Regions from separate parts of the Bacillus sp. J14TS2 genome, predicted to be linked through region 1. Evidence: a T-box and tRNA genes for the amino acid it is inferred to sense, from the RefSeq annotation. Region 1 holds a T-box; the other holds one or more tRNA genes.
What was found. A T-box is a leader RNA that pairs with one kind of tRNA and senses whether it is charged. The one in region 1 lies ahead of ileS (isoleucine--tRNA ligase), so its partner is inferred to be a tRNA-Ile.
Positions count from the first base shown of each region.

Region 2: it encodes a tRNA-Ile, which carries the amino acid that the T-box ahead of ileS (isoleucine--tRNA ligase) is inferred to sense. The anticodon was not compared.

Region 1 is NZ_BORE01000022.1:1,621-17,354, reverse strand. It holds gene spoVE (stage V sporulation protein E) at 1-679, shown strand, start outside; gene murG (undecaprenyldiphospho-muramoylpentapeptide beta-N-acetylglucosaminyltransferase) at 976-2,076, shown strand; gene KI375_RS24050 (cell division protein FtsQ/DivIB) at 2,134-2,913, shown strand; gene KI375_RS24045 (DUF881 domain-containing protein) at 2,894-3,598, shown strand; gene KI375_RS24040 (DUF881 domain-containing protein) at 3,598-4,323, shown strand; gene KI375_RS24035 (small basic family protein) at 4,325-4,681, shown strand; gene ftsA (cell division protein FtsA) at 4,812-6,086, shown strand; gene ftsZ (cell division protein FtsZ) at 6,320-7,462, shown strand; gene spoIIGA (sigma-E processing peptidase SpoIIGA) at 7,900-8,826, shown strand; gene sigE (RNA polymerase sporulation sigma factor SigE) at 8,848-9,567, shown strand; gene sigG (RNA polymerase sporulation sigma factor SigG) at 9,733-10,509, shown strand; gene KI375_RS24005 (YlmC/YmxH family sporulation protein) at 10,863-11,135, shown strand; gene KI375_RS24000 (YggS family pyridoxal phosphate-dependent enzyme) at 11,303-11,974, shown strand; gene KI375_RS23995 (cell division protein SepF) at 11,996-12,436, shown strand; gene KI375_RS23990 (YggT family protein) at 12,440-12,700, shown strand; gene KI375_RS23985 (YlmH family RNA-binding protein) at 12,716-13,492, shown strand; gene KI375_RS23980 (DivIVA domain-containing protein) at 13,587-14,102, shown strand; T-box leader at 14,158-14,378, shown strand; gene ileS (isoleucine--tRNA ligase) at 14,450-15,734, shown strand, end outside.
Region 2 is NZ_BORE01000011.1:149,539-165,272, reverse strand. It holds partial or broken rRNA gene KI375_RS17810 (23S ribosomal RNA) at 1-19, shown strand, start outside; rRNA gene rrf (5S ribosomal RNA) at 322-437, shown strand; tRNA gene KI375_RS17800 (tRNA-Val) at 570-645, shown strand; tRNA gene KI375_RS17795 (tRNA-Thr) at 653-728, shown strand; tRNA gene KI375_RS17790 (tRNA-Lys) at 734-809, shown strand; tRNA gene KI375_RS17785 (tRNA-Leu) at 835-916, shown strand; tRNA gene KI375_RS17780 (tRNA-Gly) at 946-1,020, shown strand; tRNA gene KI375_RS17775 (tRNA-Leu) at 1,033-1,118, shown strand; tRNA gene KI375_RS17770 (tRNA-Arg) at 1,125-1,201, shown strand; tRNA gene KI375_RS17765 (tRNA-Pro) at 1,277-1,350, shown strand; tRNA gene KI375_RS17760 (tRNA-Ala) at 1,363-1,438, shown strand; tRNA gene KI375_RS17755 (tRNA-Met) at 1,461-1,534, shown strand; tRNA gene KI375_RS17750 (tRNA-Ile) at 1,543-1,619, shown strand; tRNA gene KI375_RS17745 (tRNA-Ser) at 1,633-1,725, shown strand; tRNA gene KI375_RS17740 (tRNA-Met) at 1,743-1,816, shown strand; tRNA gene KI375_RS17735 (tRNA-Asp) at 1,820-1,896, shown strand; tRNA gene KI375_RS17730 (tRNA-Phe) at 2,053-2,128, shown strand; tRNA gene KI375_RS17725 (tRNA-His) at 2,148-2,223, shown strand; tRNA gene KI375_RS17720 (tRNA-Gly) at 2,237-2,310, shown strand; tRNA gene KI375_RS17715 (tRNA-Ile) at 2,322-2,395, shown strand; tRNA gene KI375_RS17710 (tRNA-Asn) at 2,400-2,471, shown strand; tRNA gene KI375_RS17705 (tRNA-Ser) at 2,503-2,593, shown strand; tRNA gene KI375_RS17700 (tRNA-Glu) at 2,608-2,679, shown strand; gene KI375_RS17695 (TraR/DksA C4-type zinc finger protein) at 2,791-3,537, opposite strand; gene KI375_RS17690 (1,4-dihydroxy-2-naphthoate polyprenyltransferase) at 3,909-4,832, opposite strand; gene KI375_RS17685 (isochorismate synthase) at 5,158-6,522, shown strand; gene menD (2-succinyl-5-enolpyruvyl-6-hydroxy-3-cyclohexene-1-carboxylic-acid synthase) at 6,519-8,258, shown strand; gene menH (2-succinyl-6-hydroxy-2,4-cyclohexadiene-1-carboxylate synthase) at 8,255-9,064, shown strand; gene menB (1,4-dihydroxy-2-naphthoyl-CoA synthase) at 9,078-9,896, shown strand; gene KI375_RS17665 (o-succinylbenzoate--CoA ligase) at 10,167-11,654, shown strand; gene menC (o-succinylbenzoate synthase) at 11,651-12,757, shown strand; gene KI375_RS17655 (DUF1540 domain-containing protein) at 12,800-12,952, opposite strand; gene yidD (membrane protein insertion efficiency factor YidD) at 13,146-13,394, opposite strand; gene KI375_RS17645 (ABC transporter substrate-binding protein) at 13,610-14,914, shown strand; gene KI375_RS17640 (hypothetical protein) at 14,911-15,390, shown strand; gene KI375_RS17635 (hydantoinase/oxoprolinase N-terminal domain-containing protein) at 15,520-15,734, opposite strand, start outside.

The sequences.
Region 1 (15,734 bases):
AAAAGGATTGCTCCCATCTTTAGGACTCGTTTTTCTAGCATTTGGTGTTATTATGCTGCAGCCTGATCTTGGGACAGGGACCGTTATGGTTGCTACTTGCATGATTATGATATTTATTGCTGGGGCACGTGTATCACACTTTGCTGTACTAGGCTTGATTGGACTAGCTGGTTTTGCTGGACTTGTCATTTCCGCTCCCTATCGAATTGCGCGAATCACCTCATTTCTCGATCCATGGCAGGATCCGCTAAAAAGTGGATTTCAAATTATCCAATCTTTATACGCCATTGGCCCAGGAGGATTATTTGGATTAGGATTAGGGGAAAGCAGACAAAAATTCTTCTATCTACCGGAGCCACAAACAGATTTTATATTTGCCATTCTGGCAGAAGAGCTAGGCTTTATCGGAGGCAGTCTCATTCTATTATTATTTGCCTTATTATTATGGCGGGGAATAAGAGTCGCTTTAGGTGCTCCAGACTTATTTGGTAGCTTCCTGGCGGTGGGAATTATATCAATGATTGCCATCCAGGTAATGATCAATATCGGAGTGGTAACAGGCTTAATGCCGGTCACGGGGATTACACTACCATTCCTCAGCTATGGCGGCTCATCTCTCACATTAATGCTAATGGCCGTCGGAATCCTCCTAAACATCAGCCGCCACTCCCGAATATAAAAAGAAAAGCGGAAGCGCCTGTACAGGAAAACTGTTAAAAACGTGAGGCCTTGTTGACCACAAATAGAACTCTGTAGGGGGTTCTTTTTTTTGTCGTAAATATTGAAAATAAAGCTATTTTAATATTTTTTATTACATTTAAACAACATTCGATGACGAACACTTTATTATTGAGTAAAATATAGTAAGATAATGATTAAGATAAATTTATTTAGCTATATAAAAGAGGTTGTTCAAAAAGCACAACCTTTTTGAACACTCACTAAAAAGAGAATGATTAAGACTGAGGTGGGAATATGAAAATAGTGGTTACGGGTGGAGGTACAGGTGGACATATCTATCCGGCACTCGCTTTAATTAGGACGATTAAGCAGCAATACCCAGAAACGGAATTTACATATATCGGTACAGAAAAAGGCTTGGAAGCTGAAATCGTTCCGCGTGAGAATATTCCTTTTGAATCGATTCATATAACGGGATTTAGAAGATCGTTATCATTTGAAAATGTTAAAACTATTTTTCGCTTTTTAAAGGGTGTAAAGGATAGTAAGCATATCTTTAAAAAAGTGAAGCCAGATATTGTGATCGGAACAGGTGGTTATGTTTGTGGACCAGTTGTCTACGCTGCAGCGAAGAAAAAAATTCCCACGATTATTCACGAACAAAATAGTGTACCTGGACTAACGAATAAATTTCTCAGTCGATATGTTGATAAGGTTGCAGTATGCTTTGAAGAAGTAAAAGAATTTTTCCCTGAGGATAAGGCGATCTTAACAGGGAATCCACGTGCTTCAGAGGTTATTGGAAAAAGGAAACCTGGGGCGTTAGCAGCTCTTGGGTTGAAAGAGGGGATTCCCACGGTCTTGATTACAGGAGGCAGCAGAGGAGCAAGACCGATTAATGATGCTGTGGTGAAATCATTAAGCTCTTTATCAAGAAGACCCTATCAAGTCATATATGTGACAGGGCAAGTGCATTATGACCACGTAATGGAAGAAGCAAAACTGGTAGGAAAACTTTCTAATATCGCGATTGTTCCGTTTATTCATGAGATGCAAACAGTCCTATCATCCGTTGATGGAGTTGTTGGAAGGGCGGGAGCTACGTCTTTAGCTGAAATTACAGCTATCGGTCTTCCTTCCATACTCATTCCTAGTCCATATGTGACGAATAATCACCAAGAGAAAAATGCTCAAACATTGGTTGAACATGGAGCTGCTATTATGCTACTTGAGAGGGAATTATCAAGCAAACAGTTTTTAGACTCATTAGATTCAATCATGCTAAACGATGAAAAGAGAAAGATCATGGGAGAACAATCTAGAAAACTCGGCATACGGGATGCATCTAAACATTTATCTGATCTGATGTTTCAATTAGTTAAACAACCTCAGTAAATAAGAGAGACGAGGTGTCTCATTATGAAGTAGATAAGGATGGAAGGGGGCATGCCTATGCCAAAAGGGAAGGTTTTATCATTAGAGGATAGGATACCGAAGATAAAAGTACATCGAAGAAAAAAAGCCAACAGAAGATTAATCATCTTGTTATCCGTATTTTTTTTATTGATTGTTGTCGTTGTATACTTCCAATCCCCTCTTAGTCATATTAAAGAAATTGATATCCAAGGAAATAAAATCGCTTCTAAAGAGGACATTTTATCCGTATCTGGGCTAGAAACTGACGGGAAATTATGGAATATAAATAGAAAAAATGTGAAGAATAACCTAAAGAAACTCCCGGAAGTAAAGGATGTAGATGTTAAAATTGCATTTCCAAATACAATTAAGCTACATATAAAAGAACACGCAAGTCTTGCTTTACTAATGAATGATGATCAGCACGTTCAACCAGTTTTAGAGAATGGACAGGTATTGAAGGAGAAAAATCGTCTTTTAATGAATGCCCCTATTTTGATTAAATTTAAAGAAGATGAGATATTAAAAGACTTGATTGCCCAATTAAAAGAAATTCCGACGGAAATATACTATTCCATTTCTGAAATTCAACATGACCCTAAAAAAACTGATCCGCATCATATTTATTTATATATGAATGATGGAAATGAAGTAAATGCAACTATTCCGACTTTAGCGGAAAAAATGGCGCATTACCCCTCAGTTGTTGGACAATTAGATCCAGATACTAAAGGTGTGATTGATTTTGAAGTAGGATCATTTTTTAGAGCATATGAGAAAGAGGGGGAAGATATGAATGAGGAGGAGGAAAGGTAAATATATCATATTTTCCTTTGTATTTCTGATATTTGGCTTTATCTTAGCTTTTTCATATAGTCAAACAGAAAAAGACAAGCACGCAAATGTGAAAATTACAGATAGGCAATATAGGATGGAAAAGGATTTACAAAATCAATTGATCTCCATTCAAGATCGGAACCAAGAATTGCAAAAAGACTTGTATGGTAAACAAGATCGAGTAAGGCAAATAGAGAGGGAATTATTTCAAGAAGAAGAAAATTATCAAACATTAGCTGCCAACGCGGAAAAATACCGGATGTATCTAGGAAAAGTAAAAGTGAAGGGGCCAGGAGTCGAGATTTTACTGGAGGATGGAGAATATAAAAAAGATGAAGATGCTAACAATTACCTTGTTCATGAGCATCACGTCTTTAAGGTAGTGAATGAATTATTTGTATCAGGAGCCTCTGCAATTGCCATAAATGGGCAAAGATTAAAATCTGATTCTTATATTGTATGTACAGGTCCCGTTATTACGGTTGATGGGAATCCTTTCCCGGCACCTTTTAAAATTACTGCAATAGGAGACACGGACACCCTTACAGCGGCTGTAACATTAAAGGGTGGGGTGCGAGATCAATTAGTAAATGATGATATAATGTTTACAATTGAAAAGAAAAAACAGCTTGTTTTAGATCCAATTTTAGGAGAAACATCATAATGGCGGGTAAAACGAGAATATATTTTACACTTATCACGTTCATTGTTGGTTTTATGGTCGCTGTGCAATTTAATACAGTAAAAAAACCAGATAATCGAGATACGCGGGATACATGGGAGCTACGCGAAGCAATTAATAATGAAATGGATTTGCAAGCAAGGCTTTTACAAGAGATTCGTCTTCAAGATAAAAAAATCCATGATTATTCTTCCGAACTGCAAGATAATAAGGAAGATGTCTTGAAACAGACTATTTCAGAGTTAAAGAAGGAAGCAGGATTAACGAAGATAGATGGTCCAGGTTTGATTCTCAGCGTAAAGGCTATAGATGAAAGCATGTTGCTTGGACAGCCTCCACCCCAAACGTCTCCTACTGTATTACAAAGATTGATTAATGAGTTAAATATGTATGGAGCAAAAGCTATAGCTATTGATGGGGAGAGATACATAAACACAACGGTGATTCGAGATATTAATGGAGAAACGAAGGTTGGGACCCATTCAGTCAACGATCTTCCATTTCAAATCCTTGTGTTAACGGAGAGTATGGAAGTAGCAGAGAAGCTATATAATCATATGCAAATATCTCCTGTTTTAGATGATTTTTTTATAGATAATTTACAGGTCGATGTATCAGATCCGAAAGGGTCTATCGAATTGCCAGCCTATGTTAATCCAATTACAACGAGGGATATGGAGCCTGTGGAAGAAAAAGGAGATGTATAATGTGTTGCTTCCCATCATCGGACTCCTTATAGGGATACTTCTAGGTTTTTTAGCGGATATACAAATCCCGGATGAATATGCAAATTACTTGTCCATCGCTGTATTGGCGGCATTAGACACTTTATTTGGTGGGATTCGCGCGTATTTACAAAATTTATATGATAATCGGGTATTTGTTTCCGGCTTTTTCTTTAATATTTTACTCGCAGCAAGTTTAGCTTTTCTAGGAGTGCACCTTGGTGTAGACTTATACTTAGCTGCAGTATTTGCATTTGGAATTCGTTTATTCCAAAATATAGCAGTAATTCGAAGAATCTTGCTTAATAAGTGGGGTAATACTAGAGAAAATTCGAAATAAATAGTATGATGAAACAGGAAAATTCTTTTAGGTGACGAATTAGTTAATTAAGCATACTCAAGGATTGATTATTCATGAACAGAATAGAAGAGAATAATAGAGGAAGAACGAAACAAGGGGGTGCCAGGAAATGAACAACAGCGAAATATATGTCAGTCTAGATATTGGTACATCCTCAGTCAAGGTGATTATTGGGGAAATGACCAATCATTCCCTTAATATTATCGGAGTAGGCACCGCCAATTCCGAGGGGATTAGGAAAGGTTCCATTGTGGATATCGACAAGACGGTTCACTCGATCAGACGGGCTGTAGAACAAGCTGAGAGAATGATTGGAATGCAAATTAGCCAAGTGATTGTTGGTATTGCTGGTAACCAAGTAGGTCTACAGCACTGTCATGGAGTAGTAGCTGTTTCAAGTGAAAACAGAGAGATTACAGATGAAGATGTTGCGAGAGTCATTGATGCAGCAGAAGTAGTTTCTATTCCACCCGAAAGGGAAATTATTAATATCATTCCACATCAATTTATTGTAGATGGACTGGATGAAATTACAGATCCAAGAGGAATGATTGGTGTTAGACTTGAAATGGAAGGCATTATTGTGACTGGTTCCAAAACAAATCTACATAATACTCTTCGCTGTGTTGAAAGAGCTGGTTTAGAAATTGTTGATATTGTCCTTAAACCACTTGCTGTGGCTTCAGCTGCGCTATCTAAGGATGAACAAAATTTAGGTACAGCATTAATCGACATGGGTGGTGGATCTACGACCATTGCGTTGTTTGAACATGGTTACATAAAAGGAACCACGGTGATTCCAATTGGTGGAGATAATATTACCAAGGATCTATCGATTGGACTAAGAACAACGACAGAAGATGCTGAAAAGATTAAGAAAAAGCATGGACATGCATACTATGATGAGGCATCTGAAGATGAGGTCTTTAGTGTACCGATTATTGGAAGTGATCAACATCAGCAATTTAATCAATTAGAGTTGTCTGATATAATTGAAGCAAGGGTACAAGAGATATTTGAACTCGTTCAAAGTGAATTAGTAAGAATGGGTGCCTCAGATCTGCCTGGAGGCATTGTTCTAACAGGCGGTGCTGTCAACGTTCCGGGTATTATGGAATTGGCACAAGGAATCTTTCAAAACAGGATTCGAATTGCGATCCCAGATTATATCGGTGTTCGCGAACCACAGTATATTACGGCTGTTGGACTAATTAAACACGCTTATAAGACTGCTAGATTAGAAGGGAGAAATATTAGTTCCACTTCCGAATCATATGAGCAAACAGAGCCTGCAAAAGTGACACATACGAAAAAACCTGAAAAAAATTCGGATGAAAAAATTACCGCAAAAGTAAAGAAATTTTTTGGAAACTTTTTCGAGTAGGCATCCCAGTAAATGAGTGTTCGAAAAGGAGGATAAAAGGACCAAAAAGTTCGAGGCGGCGATGCCTTTGAGCAGCGGAGAAGGAAGCCAACGAGCTACCACAGGACGTGGTGACTTCGACGTTCGACACAGGACGTGTCGGTACTTAGTCGAAGATCCTTTATCTCGCAGTGTCACTTTTACCGGACTTTTGGAACTTCCTCAGCTAGTAAACAAAATAGGAGGACTTGCCAATGTTAGATTTCGATACGAATTTAGATTCTTTAGCAACCATTAAAGTAGTTGGAGTTGGTGGAGGTGGGAACAATGCGGTAAATAGAATGATTGAACATGATGTTCAAGGTGTTGAATTTATCGCAGTTAACACGGACGCCCAAGCTCTCAACCTATCAAAAGCTGAAACAAAAATGCAAATAGGCGCCAAGCTTACAAGAGGACTAGGTGCTGGAGCAAATCCAGAGGTCGGTAAAAAAGCTGCCGAGGAAAGCAAAGAACAAATTGAGGAAGCTATTAAAGGCGCCGATATGGTCTTTGTCACTGCTGGTATGGGCGGAGGAACTGGAACAGGGGCTGCACCTGTGATTGCGAAAATCGCTAAAGATATGGGTGCATTGACTGTTGGAGTTGTTACAAGACCATTTACATTTGAGGGTAGAAAACGTTCAAACCAAGCGAGTGGCGGAATCGGCACAATGAAAGAGGCAGTTGACACTTTAATTGTCATTCCTAACGATCGTTTGTTGGAAATTGTGGATAAAAGTACACCTATGCTTGAAGCATTCCGAGAAGCAGATAATGTACTGCGTCAAGGGGTTCAAGGGATCTCTGATTTGATCGCTGTTCCTGGATTAATTAATTTGGACTTTGCAGATGTTAAAACGATTATGACAAACAAAGGTTCAGCGCTTATGGGAATTGGCGTTGCTTCTGGTGAAAACCGTGCGACTGAAGCAGCGAAGAAAGCTATTTCATCTCCATTACTTGAAACATCCATTGATGGTGCGCAAGGTGTCTTGATGAACATCTCTGGAGGAAGTAACTTAAGTTTATATGAGGTTCAAGAAGCTGCTGATATTGTCGCTTCCGCCTCAGACCAAGAGGTGAATATGATCTTCGGTTCTGTTATTAATGAGGAACTCAAAGATGAGATTGTTGTCACAGTCATTGCTACAGGTTTTGATGAAGTATCTGCACAACAACCTAAAAAGACGAGACCATCTTTTGGACAATCAAAACCAAATGCGAGTCAACAAGAAAAGCCACCTGCTCAAGAAGTGAAAAAAGAAGAACAACGTGAACCAGTTCAATCAGGTCAATCTGTTGAAGATACATTAGATATCCCAACATTTTTAAGAAATAGGAATAGAAGACGTTAAAAGATTTTAAGTGAAAACCAACCCCCGGGTTGGTTTTTTTTGTCGCTAAGAAAGTGTAAAAATTTGCCAAGTGTTTGTTTGGATCTAGCGCCAGCGTCCAGCGACTAGCAAACTTTCAGCTTCTGCTTGCGTAAGTCAACATCGGCTCATTCTTCGCCGTGTATCCTTTATCTCAGGCCTACAGGATGTAGGTCGGAACAGCGTTGCGCCAGGACGGCGCGTTTTTAGCTGTTCATCCTTACTATGAAAGTTTGTACGTCGCTAAACGGGCGCCTTGCGCTTTTGTTCTGACAAACTTCGTCTAAACAAGCGAAAACTTCCGACTTTTTCATTACAGAATGTGACACAATCTAGAATATTTGTGTTTTATACTCAATATATATGTAAGACAAGGAAAGATATATTTAAGTGGAATATGAAAGAGGGAGGAGGGCAATTTGGTTGTTTATCTTGATATTATATGGCTATTAAACTTTATTATTGACAGTTTTCTTTTATGGGCTACATCTATTTATTTAAAAAGAAAAATCCACCCTTTTAAAATAATAATAGGAGGCTTAATAGGCTCTCTCATTATTTTGATGGCGGCTACGCCAATCTCTACATGGGCCATGCATCCTTTTATAAAGTGGAGTTTGTCTATAGTAATGATTGGAATAACATTTGGCTATAAAAGATTATCAACGTTTGTGGCTTCTTTATTTACTTTTTATTTCGCAACTTTTCTAATGGGCGGTATTTTAATCGGCACCCACTATTTTTTATCCTTTCATTTGGATTTAAGAAATTCAGTAGCAATAGAAAGTGTAAGAGGATATGGTGACCCGATTAGCTGGCTTTTTGTAGCAGTCGCTTTTCCAATTGCATGGTTTTTTTCGAAAAAAAGAATTGGCCATTTAACAAAGACAAGCATTCAATATGATGTCTTGTATGATGTTTTTATTTTAATGAATGGGATTGAATTAAAGCTTAAAGGACTTATTGATAGTGGTAATCAATTATATGATCCTATCTCCAAAAAACCTGTTATGATCGTTTCCATTGAATCTGTCAAAGACAAATTGCCTGAGGAATTGCAAAATATTGCAGATGCTCAAGATGACCTTTACACTGCCTCTACTTTATTGCCAACAGACTGGGCACATATTATGAGACTCATCCCTGCTAAAACTTTAGGGAAAAATAATCAACTATTATGTGCCTTTAAGCCGGAAAAAGTAGTGATCCAAGAAGAGAGCGGGAGGGAGATAGAAAAAGAAGTGCTACTTGTGTTTACGTCTCAACTATTATCAGGTGATGGAACATTTCAATGTATTCTCCATCCACAAATGGCCCCTAGCTTGGCAATGGATTCTGCATCTTAATGTATAAAAGGAGGAAAAAGAATGAAGCGGTTACGGTTACGTATTCAGTATTACTGGTATCGACTTTTAATGAAATTAGGAATGAAAACAGACGAGATTTTTTATATTGGCGGAAGTGAAGCACTACCACCTCCTTTAACAAAAGATGAAGAAGAAGTATTACTCGAGAAACTTCCTCATGGTGACAAAACAGCAAGATCGATGTTAATTGAAAGAAACCTTCGCTTAGTTGTTTATATTGCACGGAAATTCGAAAACACGGGGATTAATATTGAAGATCTAATTAGTATTGGTACGATTGGCTTAATTAAAGCTGTCAATACATTTAACCCAGAGAAAAAAATTAAATTGGCTACATATGCTTCACGCTGTATTGAAAATGAAATTCTGATGTATTTACGCAGAAATAATAAAACAAGATCAGAAGTTTCGTTTGACGAGCCCTTAAATATAGACTGGGATGGAAATGAACTATTATTATCTGATGTAATGGGAACGGAAGAGGACATCATCACAAAAGATTTGGAAGCAAATGTTGATAAGAAGCTTTTGTTAACTGCTTTACAAAAGCTTTCTGCTCGTGAAAAGCAAATTATGGAGCTGCGATTTGGCTTAAATGGAGGAATGGAAAAAACTCAAAAGGATGTAGCTGACCAATTAGGAATATCGCAATCCTATATCTCAAGACTCGAAAAAAGGATTATTAAAAGACTGCGAAGAGAATTTAATAAAATGGTTTAAGCAGTAAAAGAAAAATAATTTTTTTATAAAAAAAGAACGCATAACGATAGAGTTGACAAGAATTTAAGTCAGATTAAAACTTTTTTGAAAAAATAGGGATGCATATATTTCCCTTCCGAGGAGATACTGAATTTTGTAATCAGCTCCTGCAAGGAGGGAAAAAAGTTGAAGCGAAATAAAGTAGTAATATGCGGTGTGGATACTTCGAAGCTCCCTGTCCTAAAAAATGAAGAAATGCGGGAACTTTTAAAGCAAATGCAGCAGGGTGATAGGTCAGCTCGAGAAAAATTAGTGAATGGCAATTTGCGTCTTGTATTAAGTGTGATTCAACGTTTTAATAACAGGGGGGAATATGTGGATGATCTGTTTCAAGTTGGCTGTATAGGACTCATGAAGTCAATCGACAATTTTGATTTAGGTCAAAACGTTCGATTTTCTACATATGCAGTGCCGATGATTATTGGAGAAATACGCAGATATTTAAGGGATAATAACCCTATCAGAGTTTCGCGATCTCTCCGGGACATTGCATACAAGGCTTTACATGTACGTGAAAAATTAATGGCCAAAACCTCTCGTGAACCGACAGCTGCAGAAATTGCCAAAGAATTGGACATCCCACATGAAGAAGTAGTTTTTGCAATGGATGCCATTCAAGATCCTGTGTCCTTATTTGAACCTATTTATAATGATGGGGGCGATCCCATATTCGTAATGGATCAGCTAAGTGATGAAAAAAATAAAGACAGTACCTGGATTGAAGAAATAGCGCTTCATGATGGACTACAAAGACTGAATGATCGTGAAAAAATGATTATTCGCAAGCGCTTTTTTCAAGGGAAAACACAAATGGAAGTGGCCGAAGAAATCGGTATCTCTCAAGCTCAAGTATCTCGGCTAGAAAAAGCCGCTATCAAACAAATGAATAAAAATATTTTGTGAAAAAGAAGTCTAATTCCTTAGGTATATCATCCAAGGAATTAGACTCTTTTTATTTACAATAAAAGAATAAATTTTGGCTAATGCTGGATCTAGCTCCAGCGCCTACCCCCGAGAGGCTCGCAGGATGCGAGTCCATCGGCGAAGACATGCGGACGTGGCGTTCTTAGCCGATGTTCCACGAAATAACCTGAGACAAGAAAAGTCAAAACCGGACTTTTCTTGTCTCAGAACATTTGCTTGTCGGAGGCCAATAGGATGTTGGTCAGAAAGGCGTTGCGCTTTTCTTACAATAAATTAATTACCTCAAGCATACATATATAGAAATAGCTTTTAATAAAAGGGTGGGGAGCCAGATGGTAAGGATTTCCGAATTTCAGGTCAAAGATGTGGTCAATATTGCGGATGGACGTAGGCTTGGACATGTAGGAGATATAGAGATTAACTTAGATACGGGGAAAATTGAGACAATCATCATTGGTCATTCTACACGATTTTTAGGTTTTTTAGGGAGAGACGAAGAAGTAATCATTCCTTGGAGCCAAATTGTGAAAATTGGCGAAGACGTGATTCTCGTAAGACATCAAGGACACCAATATGTTCAACAACAATTAGATAAGCCAAAGTAAGATTGATCATATGGCTAACAATTATAAAATAGTACCTTAGAACAGTTGCTTACGGTTTTGGTTCTCTACTGCGGGCTTTTATGGTACACTATATAAAAATATCCCTTTTTAAGCTTGATGAGGATGTTAATAAAGAAAAACATGAATATCAATAGGAGTTTTGATTTGTGAAGGTTAAAGATCAATTATCAATCATAGAAGAGAAAATAGCGCAAACGTGCTCTAGAGTAGAGAGAGATCCTAAAGATGTGAATATCATTGCCGTCACAAAATATGTTTCAAATGAAAGGGCTGCTGAAGCATTAGCGGCAGGAATTGAGCATTTAGGAGAAAATCGGGATGAAGGCCTGCTTTCTAAATGGGAGACATTGGGAAACAGGCCAGTATGGCATTTTATTGGAAGTTTACAGACACGAAAAGTAAAGAATATTTTAGATAAAGTGTCCTATATTCATTCTTTGGACAGGCTTTCCTTAGCAAAGGAAATAAATAAACGTGCCGCTTCACCCATCAATTGCTTTATTCAAGTTAATATGTCTAAAGAAGAATCGAAACATGGTATTCAACCAGAAGCTACAATTGATTTTGTTAAAGAATTAGAGAAATATCCTACTATTCGAACAATTGGCCTAATGACGATGGCACCTTTGACACAGGATGAAACGGTTATACGCAATTGTTTTCGGAACTTAAAGGCATTACAAGAGGAAATTCATCAGCTTGATCTTCCCTACGCACCATGTACAGAGCTGTCAATGGGAATGTCGAATGACTTTGAAATTGCGATTGAGGAAGGTGCCACCTATATTAGGATTGGTACGGCTCTGGTTGGTGAATAACGAGAAGGAGGATGTCAATAGATGGGAATAAAATCGAAATTCAAGAATTTCTTTATGCTTGAAGATGAATACGAATATGTGGAAGAGGAAAACACAAAAGACATCTCACCTGAAGAAGAGCAACAGACACCGGCAAATCGGAAGCAAAACGTTGTGAGCTTACAAAGCGCAAAAAAATCTTCTAAAGTTATTTTAATTGAGCCGAGAGTTTACGCAGAAGCACAAGAGGTAGCGGATCATCTAGTGAATCGTAAAGCGGTGATCGTAAATCTACAACGTATCCACCGGGACCAAGCTTTGCGTATTGTAGATTTCCTTAGTGGAACAGTGTATGCTTTAGGTGGTGACATCCAAAGAGTCGGGCACGACATCTTTTTATGTACCCCAGATAACGTAGAAGTTTCAGGAAATATTTCAGAACTAATAAATGAACATGATTTTGACGACTCGAGGTGGAATTAAAGCATGAACTTTGTTTTTGGGATTTTATCACAAATTATTTCAATTTATTCATGGGCACTCATTATATATATATTGATGAGTTGGTTTCCCAACGCACGGGAAACCTCAATTGGACAATTTTTGGCTCGGATCTGCGAACCATATTTAGAACCGTTTCGGCGATTTATCCCGCCTATCGGTATGATTGATATCTCTCCTTTAGTTGCTTTTTTTGTTCTAAATCTTGCAGCAAGAGGGGTTATGTCATTATCCGTGTGGTTCTAAGGGAGGTGGGAAAGTATGTCTGATGTATATCAACATTTTCGCCCTGAAGAGAAAGAATTTATTGATCAAGTCATCGCTTGGCAAGAAGATGTTGATCGTACCTACGCACCGAAATTAACCGATTTTCTGGATCCACGTGAGCAATATATTTTACGATCAATGGTCGGTGTGCAAAATGAAATAAAGTACCAATTGTTTGGCGGTACAGATCGATCTGAAAGAAAAAGGGCCCTGCTTTTTCCAGAATATTATCAGCCGACGATAGAAGATTTTCAAATTGGTTTATATGAAATGAACTACCCGAAGAAATTTGTTCAATTAGATCATAGAATGATTCTAGGCTCTATTATGTCATTGGGCATAAAGCGTGAAAAATTTGGAGATATTATCATTCACGAGGATCGAATCCAATTTTTAAGCGATCTTGCAATGGAGGATTATATTCTTGTTCATTTGCAGCAAATCGGCAAAGCAAAAGTATCAATCAGCAATCAAGACTTGGCAGCAATTCTATCTTCAGAAGAACAATGGAAAGAAAAGGAAACGTCAATGAGTTCCCTTCGTTTGGATACACTGACCTCAACTGCCTTTCAAATTTCTAGAAACAAGGCACAGCTTGTGATTCAGCAAGGAAGAGCGAAGGTAAATTGGGGAATTATTGATCAAACTTCTTTCGAGTGTGCCTTAGGAGATGTGATCTCGGTAAGAGGATTAGGAAGATGTACTTTATTAGAAATCCTTGGGACGACAAAAAAGGATAAACTACGAGTTAAATTAGGGGTCTTAAAATAATCTTTTAAAAAAATAAAAGGATTGTAGCTAAATTACGTCGAACTTTGTATAATATAAATAGCGATTCAGGAGATCTAGTGGAGGTGGCGTCACAATGGCTTTAACGCCCGTGGATATACATAATAAAGAATTTGGTCGAAAAATGCGCGGATATGACGATGATGAAGTGAATTCATTTCTTAATCAAATTATTAAAGAGTTTGAGATTATCCTACGCGATAAGAAAGAATTGGAAGACAAATTAGCAGGTACGAACGAACGTCTGGGACATTTTAGTACTATTGAAGATACCTTACACAAATCCATTGTCGTTGCGCAGGAAGCGGCAGAGGAAGTGAAAGGAAATGCCCAAAAAGAAGCAAAATTGATTATACGTGAAGCAGAAAAAAATGCGGATAGAATTGTGAATGAATCTTTGACGAAAGCCCGTAAGATTGCTTTAGAGATCGAAGAATTAAAAAAGCAGTCTAAAGTATTCCGAACAAGATTTAAAATGTTAATTGAGGCTCAGCTAGATTTAATTGATAATGATGACTGGGATAAATTAATGGAATATGATGTCGATACAACGGAATTAAAAGGATTAGAAGAAGTTGAAAGTGAATATTGACGAATTGCTAAGAGATCCTCTATAATGATGGGATCATTAAAATATTGCAATGAATAATAAAACAATGACAGGGAGAGTACATTTCTATCTCTTTACTTAGCGAACTAGGGATGGTGGAAGCCTAGAAAAAGTAGAAATGGAAAATCACCCTAGAGTTCTTGCGTTGAAAGTCTTTGACGAGTAAATGGAAGCGGCCCTCCACGATACGGAAAGAGCGAGCAATTATTGATTGCTAATTCGGGTGGTACCGCGGGAAATAGTTTTCTCGTCCCTTTCAAGGGATGAGAAGACTATTTTTTTATATATGAGAACTGTACTTACGTTTAAGAATAGGAGGAAATTTATCAATGGAATATAAAGAAACGTTATTAATGCCCAAAACAGAGTTTCCGATGAGAGGAAACCTCCCTAAGAAAGAGCCAGCAATGCAAGCTGATTGGCAAGAACAAGATATTTATAAAAAGGTCCAAGAACGGACGAAAGATCGGCCATTATATATTCTGCATGATGGTCCTCCATATGCAAATGGGAGCCTCCATATGGGGCATGCCTTGAATAAAATTTTGAAGGATTTTGTTGTTCGCTATAAATCAATGAGTGGATACTGCGCTCCTTATGTGCCAGGTTGGGATACACATGGCTTACCTATTGAACAGGCTCTTACGAATAAAGGTGTTAAGCGAAAAGAAATGTCACTAAAAGAATTTCGGGAGCTTTGTGCCAAATATGCATTAGAACAAATCGATAACCAAAGAACTGAATTTAAGCGTCTTGGTGTACGAGGAGATTGGGATAATCCCTATATTACCTTGAAGCCTGAATACGAAGCACAGCAAATTTTAGTATTCGGTGATATGGCGAAAAAGGGCTATATTTATAAAGGAAAAAAACCTGTTTATTGGTCACCATCCAGTGAATCAGCCTTAGCTGAAGCGGAGATTGAATACCAGGATAAACGTTCACCTTCCATTTATGTGAGCTTTGAAGTGACCGACGGAAAGGACGTCCTTGAAGCAGGAACGAAATTTATTATCTGGACGACAACACCTTGGACGATCCCGGCTAATTTAGCTGTCGCTGTTCATCCAGATTTAGATTATGCGGTTGTCAAAGTAGGAGATCAGAGCTATGTGATTGCACAAGCTCTATTAGAATCTGTGCAAACGACTCTAGAATGGGAAAATGTCGAGCTGTTACAAACATTTAAAGGGTCCCAGCTAGAGAATATTGTGACGAAGCATCCTTTCTATGATCGCGAATCACCAATTATTTTGGGAGAGCATGTTACTATTGAATCAGGAACTGGCTGTGTCCATACAGCTCCTGGTCATGGGGAAGATGACTTCTATGTTGGACAGAAATATGGCCTTGATGTGCTTTGCCCTGTTGATGATAAAGGCTGCATGACTGCAGAAGCACCCGGGTTTGAAGGTTTATTTTACGATAAAGCGAATAAAGCCATTACAGATAAATTAAATGAAGTCGGTGCCTTGTTGCATTTAAGCTTTATCACTCACTCTTATCCACATGATTGGCGGACGAAAAAACCAATTATTTTCCGGGCAACTTCTCAGTGGTTTGCCTCGATTAAAGATTTCAGAGAGGAATTATTGGAAGCTGTAAAGAATGTAC
Region 2 (15,734 bases), on a different contig from region 1:
CGGTCGAGGACTTAATCAAATGAAAGGCGAAAACGCCTGTTCATCGACGTATAAACTTTCTAGATTCTGACGAGATAAAGGAAACACGGCGAAGAATGAGCCGATGTTGACTTATCGTAGGAAGAAGCGTAAAAGTTTACTAGTCGATAGGCGTTGTAGCTGGATCTAATTAATGGTGTTTCTCGTTTATCTTCTTCTTTATCTGGTTTTGAGAGAATAACAAAAATTTCTCTTGCTTTTTACATAAAAATGGTTATAATAAATAATGTCGATTCTAAACGAATCTTCTACTAAGTAAAAACATATTTTATGCAAATGAAGTCTGGTGGCAATAGCGAAGAGGTCACACCCGTTCCCATCCCGAACACGGTAGTTAAGCTCTTCAGCGCCGATGGTAATAGGGGGCTTCCCCCTGTGAGAGCAGGACGTTGCCAGGCTAATAAATAAAATTGAGAGGAGCAAGCAGAACAAGGAAGCAATTGAGTGAAGAAAAGATCGTACTCCGGTACGTGACTGACTGAACGAATGAAGCTGACATAGTAATGCACTGCTCATCACAATTTTATAATGGAGGATTAGCTCAGCTGGGAGAGCATCTGCCTTACAAGCAGAGGGTCGGCGGTTCGAACCCGTCATCCTCCACCATTATTTTGCCGGCCTAGCTCAATTGGTAGAGCAACTGACTTGTAATCAGTAGGTTGGGGGTTCAAGTCCTCTGGCCGGCACCATGGACGAGCCATTAGCTCAGTTGGTAGAGCATCTGACTTTTAATCAGAGGGTCGCAGGTTCGAATCCTGCATGGCTCACCATTTGATAGTTGTTCCAATTCATCGAGCGGGTGTGGTGGAATTGGCAGACACGCTAGACTTAGGATCTAGTGCCGCAAGGCGTGGGGGTTCGACTCCCTTCACCCGCACTTAAATTATTTTGTAAGCACCCATATCTGCGGAAGTAGTTCAGTGGTAGAACATCACCTTGCCAAGGTGGGGGTCGCGGGTTCGAATCCCGTCTTCCGCTCCAGATTATGATTATGCCGGGGTGGCGGAACTGGCAGACGCACAGGACTTAAAATCCTGCGGTAGGTGACTACCGTACCGGTTCGATTCCGGTCCTCGGCATTTTTAGCGCCCGTAGCTCAATTGGATAGAGCGTTTGACTACGGATCAAAAGGTTAGGGGTTCGACTCCTCTCGGGCGCGCCAATTCTAAAAGTAGAATTTGGAATAATAATGTTTTACCAAATTTATAACGTCCAACATTCTATTTCTCACATTAAACGGGAAGTAGCTCAGCTTGGTAGAGCACTTGGTTTGGGACCAAGGGGTCGCAGGTTCGAATCCTGTCTTCCCGATTATTCTTTAATGGGGCCTTAGCTCAGCTGGGAGAGCGCCTGCCTTGCACGCAGGAGGTCAGCGGTTCGATCCCGCTAGGCTCCACCAATGAATGTGAATTAATCAATGTGGCGGTGTAGCTCAGCTGGCTAGAGCGTACGGTTCATACCCGTGAGGTCGGGGGTTCGATCCCCTCCGCCGCTATCAACAATGGACCTTTAGCTCAGCTGGTTAGAGCAGACGGCTCATAACCGTCCGGTCGTAGGTTCGAGTCCTACAAGGTCCACCATGTTTTTATTCCTGGAGGAATACCCAAGTCTGGCTGAAGGGATCGGTCTTGAAAACCGACAGGCGGGTTAAACCGCGCGGGGGTTCGAATCCCTCTTCCTCCGCCATATACTTTAAAAATCGTCGCGGGGTGGAGCAGTCTGGTAGCTCGTCGGGCTCATAACCCGAAGGTCGCAGGTTCAAATCCTGCCCCCGCAATTTGGTCCGGTAGTTCAGTTGGTTAGAATGCCTGCCTGTCACGCAGGAGGTCGCGGGTTCGAGTCCCGTCCGGACCGCCATTTGTATTACATAAACTTATTGTTAAATGAAAGGTTTAGGATAAGCGTGAAGATCGAGAAAGCGTTCGAGAGAGCATCGAAACGTACTTAGTACGTGTGGATGTGAAAGAGTACGCTGACAAAGAATTTCGAAGCTTAGCGTAAACCGTAACTTAAGGCTCAGTAGCTCAGTCGGTAGAGCAAAGGACTGAAAATCCTTGTGTCGGCGGTTCGATTCCGTCCTGAGCCACCATTTTAAATGATGCGATATGGCGGTTATGGCGAAGTGGTTAACGCATCGGATTGTGGCTCCGACATTCGTGGGTTCGATTCCCACTAGTCGCCCCATTATAAATTTTCTGCGGGTGTAGTTTAGTGGTAAAACTACAGCCTTCCAAGCTGTTGTCGTGGGTTCGATTCCCATCACCCGCTCCATTTTTTACGAAGGGCCTATAGCTCAGCTGGTTAGAGCGCACGCCTGATAAGCGTGAGGTCGGTGGTTCGAGTCCACTTAGGCCCACTATTCCGCAGTAGCTCAGTGGTAGAGCTATCGGCTGTTAACCGATCGGTCGTAGGTTCGAATCCTACCTGCGGAGTTGTCTAATGCTTTCTAACAAATGTTTTTACGGGGAAGTACTCAAGTGGCTGAAGAGGTGCCCCTGCTAAGGGCATAGGTCGCGTAAGCGGCGCGAGGGTTCAAATCCCTCCTTCTCCGCCATTACATATTTTTAAGGCCCCTTGGTCAAGCGGTTAAGACACCGCCCTTTCACGGCGGTAACACGGGTTCGAATCCCGTAGGGGTCATCTCAAAAAAGATCACAACTTCAAAAGGAGTTGTGATCTTTTTTATGGATTCAGAAACGACTTGTCTGATGCTAGTTTGCTTGTCGCCAATAGCCAGTACTTATTGTTCTCTTAATCCGAATGATCATCATCAACATAGCTGTCTTTTTCTTTATAAGGGATATCTCCCAATGGCGACTCCATTCCGGTGTCGTCCAGCTGTTCTTCATACTCTTCTTTTTCCTCTGTTTGCAGGGTACTTCGATGCTTCCCACTCATATCGGTTACGCTAAAGGTCTCATACTCCTCTTGGGTTCCATCTTTGCTTTCGTCTTCATACAGCTTATTATAATCATCATAATCGCCGACAAAATCTGATGGGGTCTCTGAGGTTCCGAATTTTGCGACCTGTTCGAAGCTGTCTTCGTAATCTTTTATTGGACCTTTATATCGATTGGAAAAGGAATTGTCATGGGCTGGTTTTAAGATTTCTTCTTCAACGGGTCGATCCTCAGGCACTTTTTGTTCTGGCGAGTGGTCAATACAATAGGTTGTGGAAGGAAGAGCCTCCAGTCGTTCATAAGGGATCTCTTTCCCGCAGACTTCACATTGCCCATATGTCCCTTTCTCCATTGCTTGTAGGGCATGTTCAACCTTTCCTAGCTCATCTTGAGCATGTACAGATAGAGCCATATCTTTTTCTCTTTCATAAAAACCTGTACCCGCATCGGCTGGGTGGTTATCATAAAGAGAAAGTTCGCCAATATTTTCGTAAGCACTGCGATTCCGAAAACTATCTTCATCATCTGTTATTTCAAGTTGTTGCTTCTGTTGTAAAAGCTCTGCTTTTAAATTCGTCATCTGCTCTTTGGTAATCATCATGGCACATCCCTTTCAAGTCTTCAAAAGTAGTATAAGCACTTTTTAAAATGCTAATCAGGATCTTTTATGATTACTTATCTTTTCCTCTAAAGAAAGGGTGATAAACATAAAGTGAAACTTCATCCCCCACTGAATGTTAAGGATCAAAGCGGCAGGCTCAAAGCACGACATCCTGTCGTTTCGCCCGCACTAGTACGTCCTGTACGTCCAACACCTTTGTGACCTGCGTCCTGCAGGCCTGAACCAATCGGGTATTTACTGGCAGTTGTCCCCCACTTATCACTCTCGTTTTCACCTGGAATTCCTGATGGGGGTCTTACTGCCAGTTAATTCGGGATAAAAAAGCCCTCCTTTAAGGAGAGCTAGGTTTAGATAAAGTAGCTAAGAATCACACCAACGGACATTAAGAGTCCATAAAACGTGTTTGTTTTTGCTGTAGCAACCATTGCTGGCATCATTTCATATGGTTCAGTTTTTCCCATAAAGCCTTTTACTGCTTGTACAGCTTTAGGAATACTTATGAAGGTAACGAATAACCAATAAGGTGCATCCGTAAAAATTGTCATAAAAATAATCCATACATAGGAAAAAGCAAACATCGTTGCTAATAATTTAATCGCATTTTTTCTTCCAATGAGAATCGCAATCGTTTTACGACCACTTTCTTTATCGCCATCTAAATCGCGAATATTATTGGAGAGCATAATACTGCCAATAAGCACGGAAACCGGAATGGAAATGAGCACACTTTGTTGAGAAATCGCCCCAGTTTGGATGAAATAAGCGATTTGAATAATGACAAATCCCATAAAAAAGCCTGACATCAGTTCTCCAAAGGGTGTGTAGGCAATCGGATGAGGGCCAGCCGTATAAAAATATCCGACAAGCATACAGACAAAACCGATCACTGCAATCCATAAGCTGGTGGTTAGCGAAATATAGACACCGAGTAGAAGGGCAATGCCAAAGAGCATAAAGGCTAATTTTAAAACTGTTTTGGGCTTCACACCATTTCGAACAATCGCTCCACCGATCCCAACCGATTCCTCATGATCCAATCCTCGCACATAATCAAAGTATTCATTAAACATATTGGTCGCGGCTTGAATTAACAGGCTTGCGATCATCATTGCTAAAAATAAAGGGATATGGATGGCATAATCTTTACCTGCGATAGCAGTTCCAAGCAATACTGGGACAAATGCTGCTGTAAGGGTATGAGGGCGTGCAAGCTGCCACCATATTCTCCAGCCCTTATCTGCTTGTATAACAGAACTAGTCTGAGCTTTCATAGAAACGTCTCTCCTCTAATGAACAAATAATAAAATAATCAGGATCAAAGGCTAAAACCGCGACGTCCTGTTGCAATGCCTTTGTGACCAATGTCCTGTTGGCCTAATGGCCATGTGCACCATGCCCGCATGACGTCACTTTTATGATCAATATCTTCTTAGTCTCTTATAAAGTTTATGAAAAGTATCACAAAGTGTCAATCCTTTCTGGGTAAATATTCATGGGAAATGATTTCCTAAGTGTGAACACTACATTTAACGTGCTACTTCATATATAATAAAGAAGTATACAGACTTTAGAACGTAGCTTTAGGAGAGATTGACTTTGAAGACAATATTATCCCCCAGTCGCTTTGAACAATCAACTGCAATCAAGAGGGGCAAGCTTTTTAGTTATACAGTACCTATAGATCCATGTGATCTTTTTGTTTTTTATCAGTCCCATCGTCCTACTTCAATAGGACAAAGATTTTATTGGAAAAACGCTGATGGTACCTGTGAAATGGTAGGAGTAGGGGTTGCTTTATCGCTTACAAGTAAATCCCCTGAGAGCAGATTTGCGGAGATTCAGCAGCAATGGGACAAGCTGATACAAGAAGCGCAGATTGAAAATAACTATGATGTAGCAGGAACTGGCCCCTTATTATTTGGCGGCTTTTCCTTTGATTCCCAGCAAATGCCGGCTAGTGAATGGGAAGACTTTGGGCATGCCCTCTTTTATTTACCTGAAATCATGATCACTTGTTCACAGGAACACTATTTCCTAACGATTAATCAATTCGACTCAATGAATCTAGAGGGTGGAGAACGAGTAAAACAATGGGTAAAGAAAATGAAGAGTGAGTCCCTTAGTATTCCAGAACGATTAGCCCAAAAGGAATATGATATAGAGGGATGGCTGAAAAGTGTGGAAGAGGTCGTCAATACATTACAAACCACTGATATGCAAAAGGTTGTATTGGCTAGAAAATTGCAGCTTGATTTTACGGAGCCTTTGCGATCAGAGCCCATTATCGACCAGCTATTATCCCAGCAACCGAATAGTTATGTATTTTCGATGGAAGCTGGGGATAGCTGTTTTCTTGGTGCTTCGCCGGAACGGTTGATTGAAAAAATGGATCAGCAAGTTCTATCAACTTGTTTAGCGGGCTCGACGGCTCGTGGAGAAAATAAACAGGTAGATAAACGTTTAGGAGACAGCTTATTACAGGATCCGAAAAACCTTTTCGAACATGAGTTAGTTGTATCGATGATTGAAGATGCCTTACGCCCATTTTGTGAAGAAATGCTCGTACCTAAGGAACCGATCTTATTAAAAACGCCGTATATCCAACATTTATATACCCCTGTAAAAGGTAGGTCGAAACGAGATTGTTCTATTCTGGAAATGGTGCAATCTCTTCATCCAACCCCTGCCATGGGCGGGGTGCCGACAAGATCAGCGATGAACATAATCCGTGACAAGGAAAACATGGATCGTGGTTTTTATGCGAGTCCGATCGGGTGGACAGACTACCAAGGAAACGGGGAATTTATCGTTGGGATCCGTTCAGGGCTTGCAAAAGGGAGCTCCGCCTATTTATATGCGGGGTGTGGAATAGTTGCTGATTCCAATGCTGAGAAAGAACTCGTTGAAACGCGGATTAAATTCCAACCAATGTTGCGTGCTTTTGGGAAGGAGAGCCTATGAAATTACATCAACAAGCTTTGACCGAGTATTTAGCCGCTTTTATCACCGGACTTGTGCAAACGGGTGTCAAAGATGTAGTCATAAGTCCTGGTTCTCGCTCAACACCGCTTGCTTTGTTAATGGTAGAGCACCAAAAGATTAACACATATATCAATATTGATGAGCGGTCTGCAGGATTCTTTGCGCTCGGTCTTGCAAAAGCTTCGAAATCGCCTGTCGTTCTATTATGTACATCAGGGACAGCGGCAGCCAATTACTTTCCAGCAGTCGCTGAAGCGAACTTATCTCGAGTGCCTTTGATTGTATTAACGGCAGACCGGCCTCATGAGTTACGAGATGTAGGGGCACCGCAGGCGATTAATCAGCTTGCTTTATATGGCGACCATGTGAAATGGTTCGTGGAGATGGCATTACCTGAAAATAGTGCAGAACAGCTAACCTATGCCAAAATGGTTGCTCATCGCGCTGTAAAAGAATGTATAAGCTCTGTTTCAGGTCCTGTACATGTCAATGTGCCGCTTCGTGAGCCATTGCTTCCAGCTCTTGATCCCTATCCATTCACAGAGGAGCAAACGGAATGTGAAATTATTGCAGGGGAATTCACATTACCACAGTCGATGCTTGAGCGAATGGCAGAAGACCTTACTCATTATCAAAATGGCTTGATTATTTGTGGGCAGATGGATCAACCCAATTTTGCAAATGCGATCATCCAATTGGCTGAAAAATTAGCTTTTCCGATTCTAGCAGATCCTTTGTCTCAGCTTCGAGTGGACAAGGCGCTAGTCATCGACAGTTATGACGCCATTCTCAAAACAGAAAGTGTGCTTCAGCAATTCCAACCAGATTTTATTTTGCGATTTGGCGCGATGCCGGTATCCAAACCACTTTCACTCTTTATGAAAAAACAGCGTGGGATTCCGCATTATGTTGTCGACGGCCAGGCAGGCTGGCGAGATCCTTATCATCTGGGTACCAAGATGATTCAAATGGATGAGACCGCATTTTGTCAGCAATTGACGAATCTTGTAAAAGAAAATAAAGCTGATGAATGGTTAAGGCAATGGCAACAGCTAGATCAATTAGCGAAAAAAGCAATCGAAAACCATATGTCTCAAGAACAGGATTTAGAAGAAGGGAAAGTCTTTTATGAGCTCTTTCCACTTTTACCAAAAGAAAGCACGATTTTTGTTGGCAATAGTATGCCGATTCGCGATGTAGACACATTTTTTCATAAAAACAATCAAGGCATTAACGTCATGGCCAATCGTGGTGCGAATGGGATTGACGGGGTTGTTTCCACAGCTTTAGGGGCTTCTATCTATCAACAACCTTTATTTTTATTAATCGGCGATTTATCCTTTTTCCATGATATGAACGGATTATTAGCGGCAAAATTATATGAATTAAATATGACGATAATTTTGGTAAATAATGATGGGGGAGGGATATTCTCCTATTTGCCACAGGCAGACTCGAAGCAGCATTTCGAAGCTGTATTCGGAACACCGACAGGATTGGATTTTAAGCATGCTATGCAACTGTACAACGGAAAATATGAAAAGATTACAGATTGGGCACAGTTCTCAAATGCTATTCAATCAGCAGCAAGCTATAAAGGCTTAAATGTGATTGAAATTCCGACAGATAGGGCGAAAAACCTAACATCTCATCGGAATATGTGGGATCAAGTTTCCCGGGAAATAACAACTTACTTACATGGTGTAGAAAAATGAAGATTCATGTGAATGGTGTAGATTATTTTTATACGATCCAGGGAAGTGGACCTCCTCTTTTACTTTTACATGGATTTACAGGCGATCATTCGACATGGACAGATTTTGTGCAATCGATGCAAGACGATTATACGCTTTTTTCGCTTGATTTATTAGGGCATGGAAAAGCTAGCATACCTGCTGATCCTCCTCGTTATGAAATTAAGCAGTTGGCGAATGATCTGGCAGCTATTTTAGAAAAATTAAAGCTTGAAAAAGTCCATGTGCTCGGCTATTCAATGGGAGGGAGATTAGCTTTAAGCTTTGCGATTCTCTTTCCTGAAAAAGTGAAAAGCTTGATACTCGAAAGTGCATCGCCTGGTTTAGAGTCAGCAGAAGAGCGGGAAGCGAGAATCCAACAAGATGAGCGGTTGGCACAGATGATTGAAGAAAAAGGGATGAAGGAATTTGTCGATTATTGGCAGGATATTCCTTTGTTCGCTACACAGAAACATCTGCCTGCAACCCGTCAAGAAGAAATTCGCAAGCAAAGACTTCAGCAAAATCCAGTTGGACTTGCTGGCAGCTTGCGAGGGATGGGCACAGGACAACAGCCTTCCTGGTGGCCTTATTTAAATGCTGTAAGGATGCCAGTGCAATTGATCTGTGGAGAGCGGGATGAGAAATTTTGCCGGATTGCAAAGGATATGGCGAAATTTATGTCCAATGCAAAAATAATAAAGGTGCCAAATATGGGCCATGCAATTCATGTGGAGGTTCCGAAAAGATTTGATACAATAGTAAGGGAGTTTTTATCCCAATTATGAAAGGAGTCAGATTATGTCGATTCAATGGACTAGAAAAAAAGAGTATGAAGATATTTTATATGAAACATATAATGGCATTGCCAAAATTACAATCAATCGACCTCATGTACATAATGCATTCAGGCCGGAAACTGTAACAGAGCTAATGGATGCTTTTGCCTATGCTCGTGATGACAAAGAAGTTGGCGTGATTATTTTAACAGGGGCAGGAGAGAAAGCTTTTTGTTCAGGTGGAGATCAGAAGGTACGAGGCCATGGTGGTTATGTCGGTGGAGACAATATCCCACGCTTGAACGTCCTTGATCTACAAAGACTTATTCGTGTCATTCCAAAACCAGTCATTGCTATGGTTGCCGGATATGCGATCGGTGGCGGACATGTGCTTCATGTTGTCTGCGATCTAACAATTGCCGCTGATAATGCTGTGTTTGGGCAAACTGGACCAAATGTAGGTAGCTTTGATGCCGGATACGGATCAGGCTATTTAGCTCGGATTGTCGGGCATAAGAAAGCGAAAGAAATTTGGTTTCTCTGCCGTCAATATAATGCACAAGAAGCGTTAGATATGGGCTTAGTCAACACAGTTGTGCCACTCGACCAATTAGAGGCGGAAACGGTGAAATGGTGTGAAGAAATGCTCGAAAAAAGCCCAACAGCCTTGCGCTTCCTAAAAGCAGCATTCAATGCTGACACCGACGGTCTAGCAGGGCTCCAACAACTGGCTGGAGACGCTACATTGCTTTATTACACAACAGATGAAGCAAAAGAAGGCCGTGATGCCTTCAAAGAAAAACGTAAACCAGACTTTGATCAATTCCCGCGTTTTCCTTAATATCGTTATGGGTGACTTGGTGGCATGCCACCAAGTCTTTTTATAAAATTTTTCTTAAGATTGCTTTAAGGCTATGCAGTTGTGTCCAGCTCCAGGTGCCGTCAGCTTGAGGCTCGCAGGAGAGAGTCCATTGGCATTACGACATACAGGATAGGATGTCCTAGTGCAGACGAAGCGAAGGACGGCACGAATATAGCCTTTCTTCTTACATCAAGGTGCTTGCGCTTTTCTTAGGAAGCATGAAAATTTTACAGAAAGTGAGTGAAATGAATGGGAGAGAGGATCCCCAATTGGCTTTTGCAGCGAAGTCATATAAGTCCGAATAAACCTGCATTAGTATATGAAGACCAAGTATGGACTTTTCAAGAAATGAAAGAGATTGCCCAGAATTTGCAAAAGAAGCTAGCTTCATGTCTAAAAAAACAAGACCAACGGGCCGCAATTTTAATGAAAAATCATCCGAAAATGGTGTGGCTCATTCATGCCCTTCAACAACTTAGGATCGAAACGGTTTTTTTAAACCCTCGTTTAACTTCTGGAGAATTAGGATTTCAATTGCAAGATAGTCAAGTAGAACTTCTTTTTTGTGATGACACATTTGTAGAAATAGCGAATGAACTCCGTGGTGAAAACCTCCAACTGCGAATTTATACAACGACTCAATACGAAAAATTCCCCGATCAGCCGTTGGAAATAAGAGATGAATACGACCTGGCGGCAACTTGCTCCATTATGTATACCTCAGGTACGACAGGCAAGCCCAAAGGCGTACAGCAAACTTATGGCAATCATTGGTGGAGTGCGATTGGTTCTTCTCTTAATTTAGGGCTGCATGAAGAAGATTCCTGGCTTTGCGTGGTCCCTCTTTTTCATATTAGTGGTCTTTCAATTTTAATGAGAAGTATCATTTATGGGATGCCAGTTTATTTGCTGGAACAATTTGATGAGGAAAAAGTCAATACTTTACTCCAATCCGGTCAAGTGACGATTATGTCTGTTGTATCTGCCATGATGAATCGCATGCTTGATGGTTTAGGAGCGAAAAATTATCATCCGCATTTTCGCTGTATGTTACTTGGTGGAGGACCGGCGCCCTTACCGCTTTTAGAAAAATGTGTTAATAAAGGGATCCCGGTTTTTCAAACATATGGTATGACGGAGACATCCTCGCAAATTGCGACACTAAGCCCGGAAGATGCGTTTGAAAAATTAGGTTCAGCAGGAAAGGCGCTTTTCCCAGCCCAAATCCGAATTATGAATGAACATAACGAAGAAGCTGTGCCAAAGCAACTAGGAGAGATTCAATTAAAGGGTCCGAATATTACAAGTGGATATCTAGCTCGTCCTGAAGCCAATCAAACGGCTTTTGAACAGGGCTGGTTTAAAACAGGAGATATCGGCTATCTGGATGAAGAAGGATTTTTATATGTGTTGGATCGTCGTTCGGATTTAATTATTTCAGGGGGAGAAAATATTTATCCGGCAGAAATCGAGGAAGTGTTACTGGGACATGAGGCGATCGTTGAAGCAGGTGTTACAGGTGCGGAAGATCAAAAATGGGGACAAGTACCCTTTGCTTTTGTCGTTATGCGAAAGTCTGTGTCAGAGACGGAGATTATCCAATTTTGTCGCACTCAGCTGGCGGCATATAAAGTACCTAAAAAAATCATTCCAGTTGAAACTTTACCACGGAATGCCTCTAATAAATTATTGCGCCGCAAGCTACTAGACTATCTAGAAGAGGGGAAACATTCATGATCGATATTGTGAAGGCCCGGATCTCGATTGTGTCGATGCCTTTAAAAAAGCCATTTTCCACTCATTTAGGGATCGTGCGCGAGCGGGAAGCAATCCTAATTGAATTATGGGATCGCGCGGGCGAAGTTGGATACGGAGAAACAGTTGCTTTTTCCTCACCGTGGTATACAGAAGAAACAGTGAAGACCGCATATCATATGCAAAAAGATTTTATTTTACCTGTGATTTTGCAAAAAAAATTCGCTCACCCCTCTGAGTTTACGCGTGAATTCTCCAGTATAAGGGGGAATCCAATGGCCAAAGGTGGTGTTGAAACAGCGTTATGGGATTTGTATGCCAAACGACAAGGTCAGTCTCTTGCTGCGATACTTGGCGGGACACGCAACGAAGTGCTGGCCGGAGCGGTTGTGGCAACACAAGATGTAACGGAAGCTTTGAAACAGATTGAGCGCTTTTCGGAACAAGGATTTGAACGCATCAAATTAAAAATTAGTCCTGCTAATGATAGCAAATTTATCAAGGCGATCAGAAGGGAATTCCCAGATCTACCTTTGATGGCGGATGCCAATTCCGCCTATACTCTGGCTGATGTCGACCGTCTTCGTGCATTGGACGAATTTGGCTTGCTTATGATTGAGCAACCTCTTGGACCAACAGATCTCGTTGAACATGCCATTTTGCAAAAACAAATCAAAACACCGATTTGCTTAGATGAAAGCATCACCGATGTTCATGATGCCAGAAGTGCAATTCAATTGGGAAGCTGCCAAATCATCAATATCAAAGTAGGGCGTGTTGGGGGACTGGCAAATGCTAAGCAAATGCATGATCTTTGCCAAGAAAACCAGCTCCAAGTCTGGTGTGGCGGCATGATCGAATTTGGTATTTCGAAAGCCCATAACTTAGCCCTCGCTTCACTTCCAGGCTTCACCCTGCCGGGGGATCTATCCCCATCTACCCATTATTGGCAAGAAGATCTTATTGATCCGCCCATTGAGATGAAGAAAGGGAAAATTACCGTTCCCACTCTTCCCGGAATTGGCTTTTCATTAAACGAACGGCGGCTGGAGGAAGCGCGTCTACATACAGAAATCATCGAATAAAAACCCGAGCAGTCAAAGCTCGGGTTTTGAGTTTGCGGAGGTTTATTTCTTCTTAAACGTCTGACAATCAGTTTCTTCTTCGGATGTTGCATTTTTACCATGCTGACTGACAACATAGATACGATCAGCCCCACATTGATTTCCAGCTTTCCAATAATGACAATTTTGCACTTCACATAGAACGTCTTCTGCCATTTGTACCACTCCTCGTTAGATTTCGTGAATACCTTTTTAGTGTTGACGAGGAGTAGGTAAACCATGTCCGTTTTCCATATAAAGCTTTTTCTAGTGCTTCCAGATTTTGTTTTATCAGAGATACCTCAAATTAGGAATGGTTCTTATTTGCAATATAAAAATTTTTAAAAAGGACATCATCAAACCTGTTATTTTAATCATTAGGCTGGTGCTTCAACTTTTCAATTTTTTTAGGAACAGGATCGATTCCGCCTGGGTGAAAGGGATGACATTTTACAATTCGTTTGATGGTGAGCCAGCCACCACGAAGCGCACCAAACCGCTGGATCGCTTCTAATCCATATTGCGAGCAAGTAGGATAAAAACGGCAGGTGGGCGGCTTTAAGGGAGAAATAAATTTGCGATAAAACCGAATAAGATGTAAAAAGATTGATTTTAACATAGGCAATTTCTTCTTTCCAAAAAGTTAGTTTGACAATAGTTTAACACATAAAGGGAAAATTTGAGTTTGTTTTGTTTCGCAAGATTTTGTGTGGCTGTATTTTTAACTAGCGCAAAAAATATGAACATTTAGATATCTGGGCAAATAATGTGTAGAGCACTTGTGATCATCCTTTTATACTTAACTTTAAATTAATTTCAGGAAGGATTGATCGGATGGAGGATTTTTTAAAAAGGTATATGTTGGGGTGTTGTGTTCTTTTTTCTCTCCTGATTAGTGTCGGTTGTGCTGAAAATACGAATCACTCAGAAGAAAAAGAAACGGTAGAGCTAACAATGGCATGGTCAGGAACAGAAGAAGCTTTTATTGAACGCTTTAAAGCGCCTGTTGAAAAACAGTTTGACCATATTGAAATAACTCAAGTGGAGGCACATTCAGGAAATACGGAACAGTTAGAGGAAATGATTGCTTCTAACCATATCCCTGATCTCTGGGTGACAGGAAGCCCAGGGAGCACAACCGCTATGTTTCAAAAAGATTTGGCTTATGATTTAAGCGAGATGTTTGAAACAGTTGGTTTTGATCTTTCCCGCATTGAGCCAAATATTGTTGATGAACTGCGAAGCCGAAGTAATGAGTTTCTTGGCGCTGATTCGAATATCCTAGGTGCTCTTCCATTAAAACGAGGGCTTAGTGCTCTTTATTTTAACAAAGATATTTTTGACTTATTTGGCGTTGACTATCCTAAGGATCATATGACCTGGGATGAAGTGGCGGATTTAGCAGCAAAAGTTACACAGGAAAAGGATGGAATTCAATATCATGGTTTGCATGTTCACTTTCATTCAGCTTATACTCAACATGGTGTGGATCACCAGAATGAGAATGGGGATCCACAGTATGATAAGGAACCAGCCTTCCGTAAGACCTTGGATCTTATGGAGAAATTATTTAATATTCAAGGGAATTATCCAGAACGCCCTAGTGATCTGAATGATGCATTTATGGAAGGGGTTCTCGCCATGCATGCAACTTATGATAGCACGTTGACGTATACAGACGCTCCTTTTGAATGGGATATTGTGACATATCCAAGCTGGGATAATATGCCTGGAATTGGTCCGACATCAAGTGGTGAAGTTATTGGGATTACCAATACGAGTGAACGGATTGAGGAAGCATTCCGTGTCATTGATTTCCTTTTATCCGATGAATATCAAACTAAATTTTCAATCGAGGGGAATGCCTCACCTCTTGTTAACGAAGAGATTCATGCTGTTTTTGGTGAAGGGGCACCTGCCTATCAAGATATTCATATTGAATCTTTGTTTGATAGTACACCTCAAAAGCGATCTGCTAATCGCTTTCAGGTTGAGCACTCTCTTGAGGCCGCTGGAGAACCATGGCATGGAAGGGTTTCTGATGATTTTTACGAGTCAGGCCTAACCCCGCCTGAATTTGTAAGATGGTTACAAGAACGCGGTGAAATTGTTTTGAAGGAGCTAGAAGGACAAAATTGAATAAGCTAGACATATTTACAATGAAAGTAGGGGACAAAATGGATCAGCGAAAATTAATAGCTTGGCAACCAGTTAAACATTTAGCAAATGGACAAATGACCAATGCCCATTTTAACTATACAGATCATGGTCTTTATTTAAAATTAATAGATATTCATGGGAACGCGGTTGATATTATTTACGATCAAATGTCGAATATGAATGATTTTGTCTGGTCATTTCGGTATGCAGGCGAAATACCCAGGACAGATTTAACCAACCTTGTAGTCGAAGCTGAAGATGAAAATAACATCGATCCGGCAGCGGCCTGCTTTTATAAGATGGAAAACTCTGATTTCATTGAGTGGTTTGATCAACTGAGATATATGGGGAGTGACGACTTTCCGGATGTTGAACATCATTTATTTTTATATAATGATGGGGTATTTGAAGTGATTAGTGATTATGAACCGAAGTTTATTGTTCATCATAAATAAGAGTTATTGAGATCGGCTAGAGAAGCGCAATGCAGGAAGAAGGAGCGCAATATCTAAGAAAGCCACGCATGCAAACCAAAATAAGAGCTTAAGATCAACATGGCTCAATTGATCTTAAGCTCAATTTCTTTATAGCTTCAAAGGTCCCGCCGCTTTCACTCGCACGAGGATCGCGTTGCCAGGCAGATAGGCAAGGGGAAAGTCTTCTAATTGGATGATATCGACTTGATCTGGATTGGCTCCTGCTGCAATTGCGGTTTGGATTGCTTCAGCCTTGGCTTCTTCAATTGCTTCTTGATGGGATTGATTGTCTAACGGATAAATCCGTTCAACGGTGCCGCTGA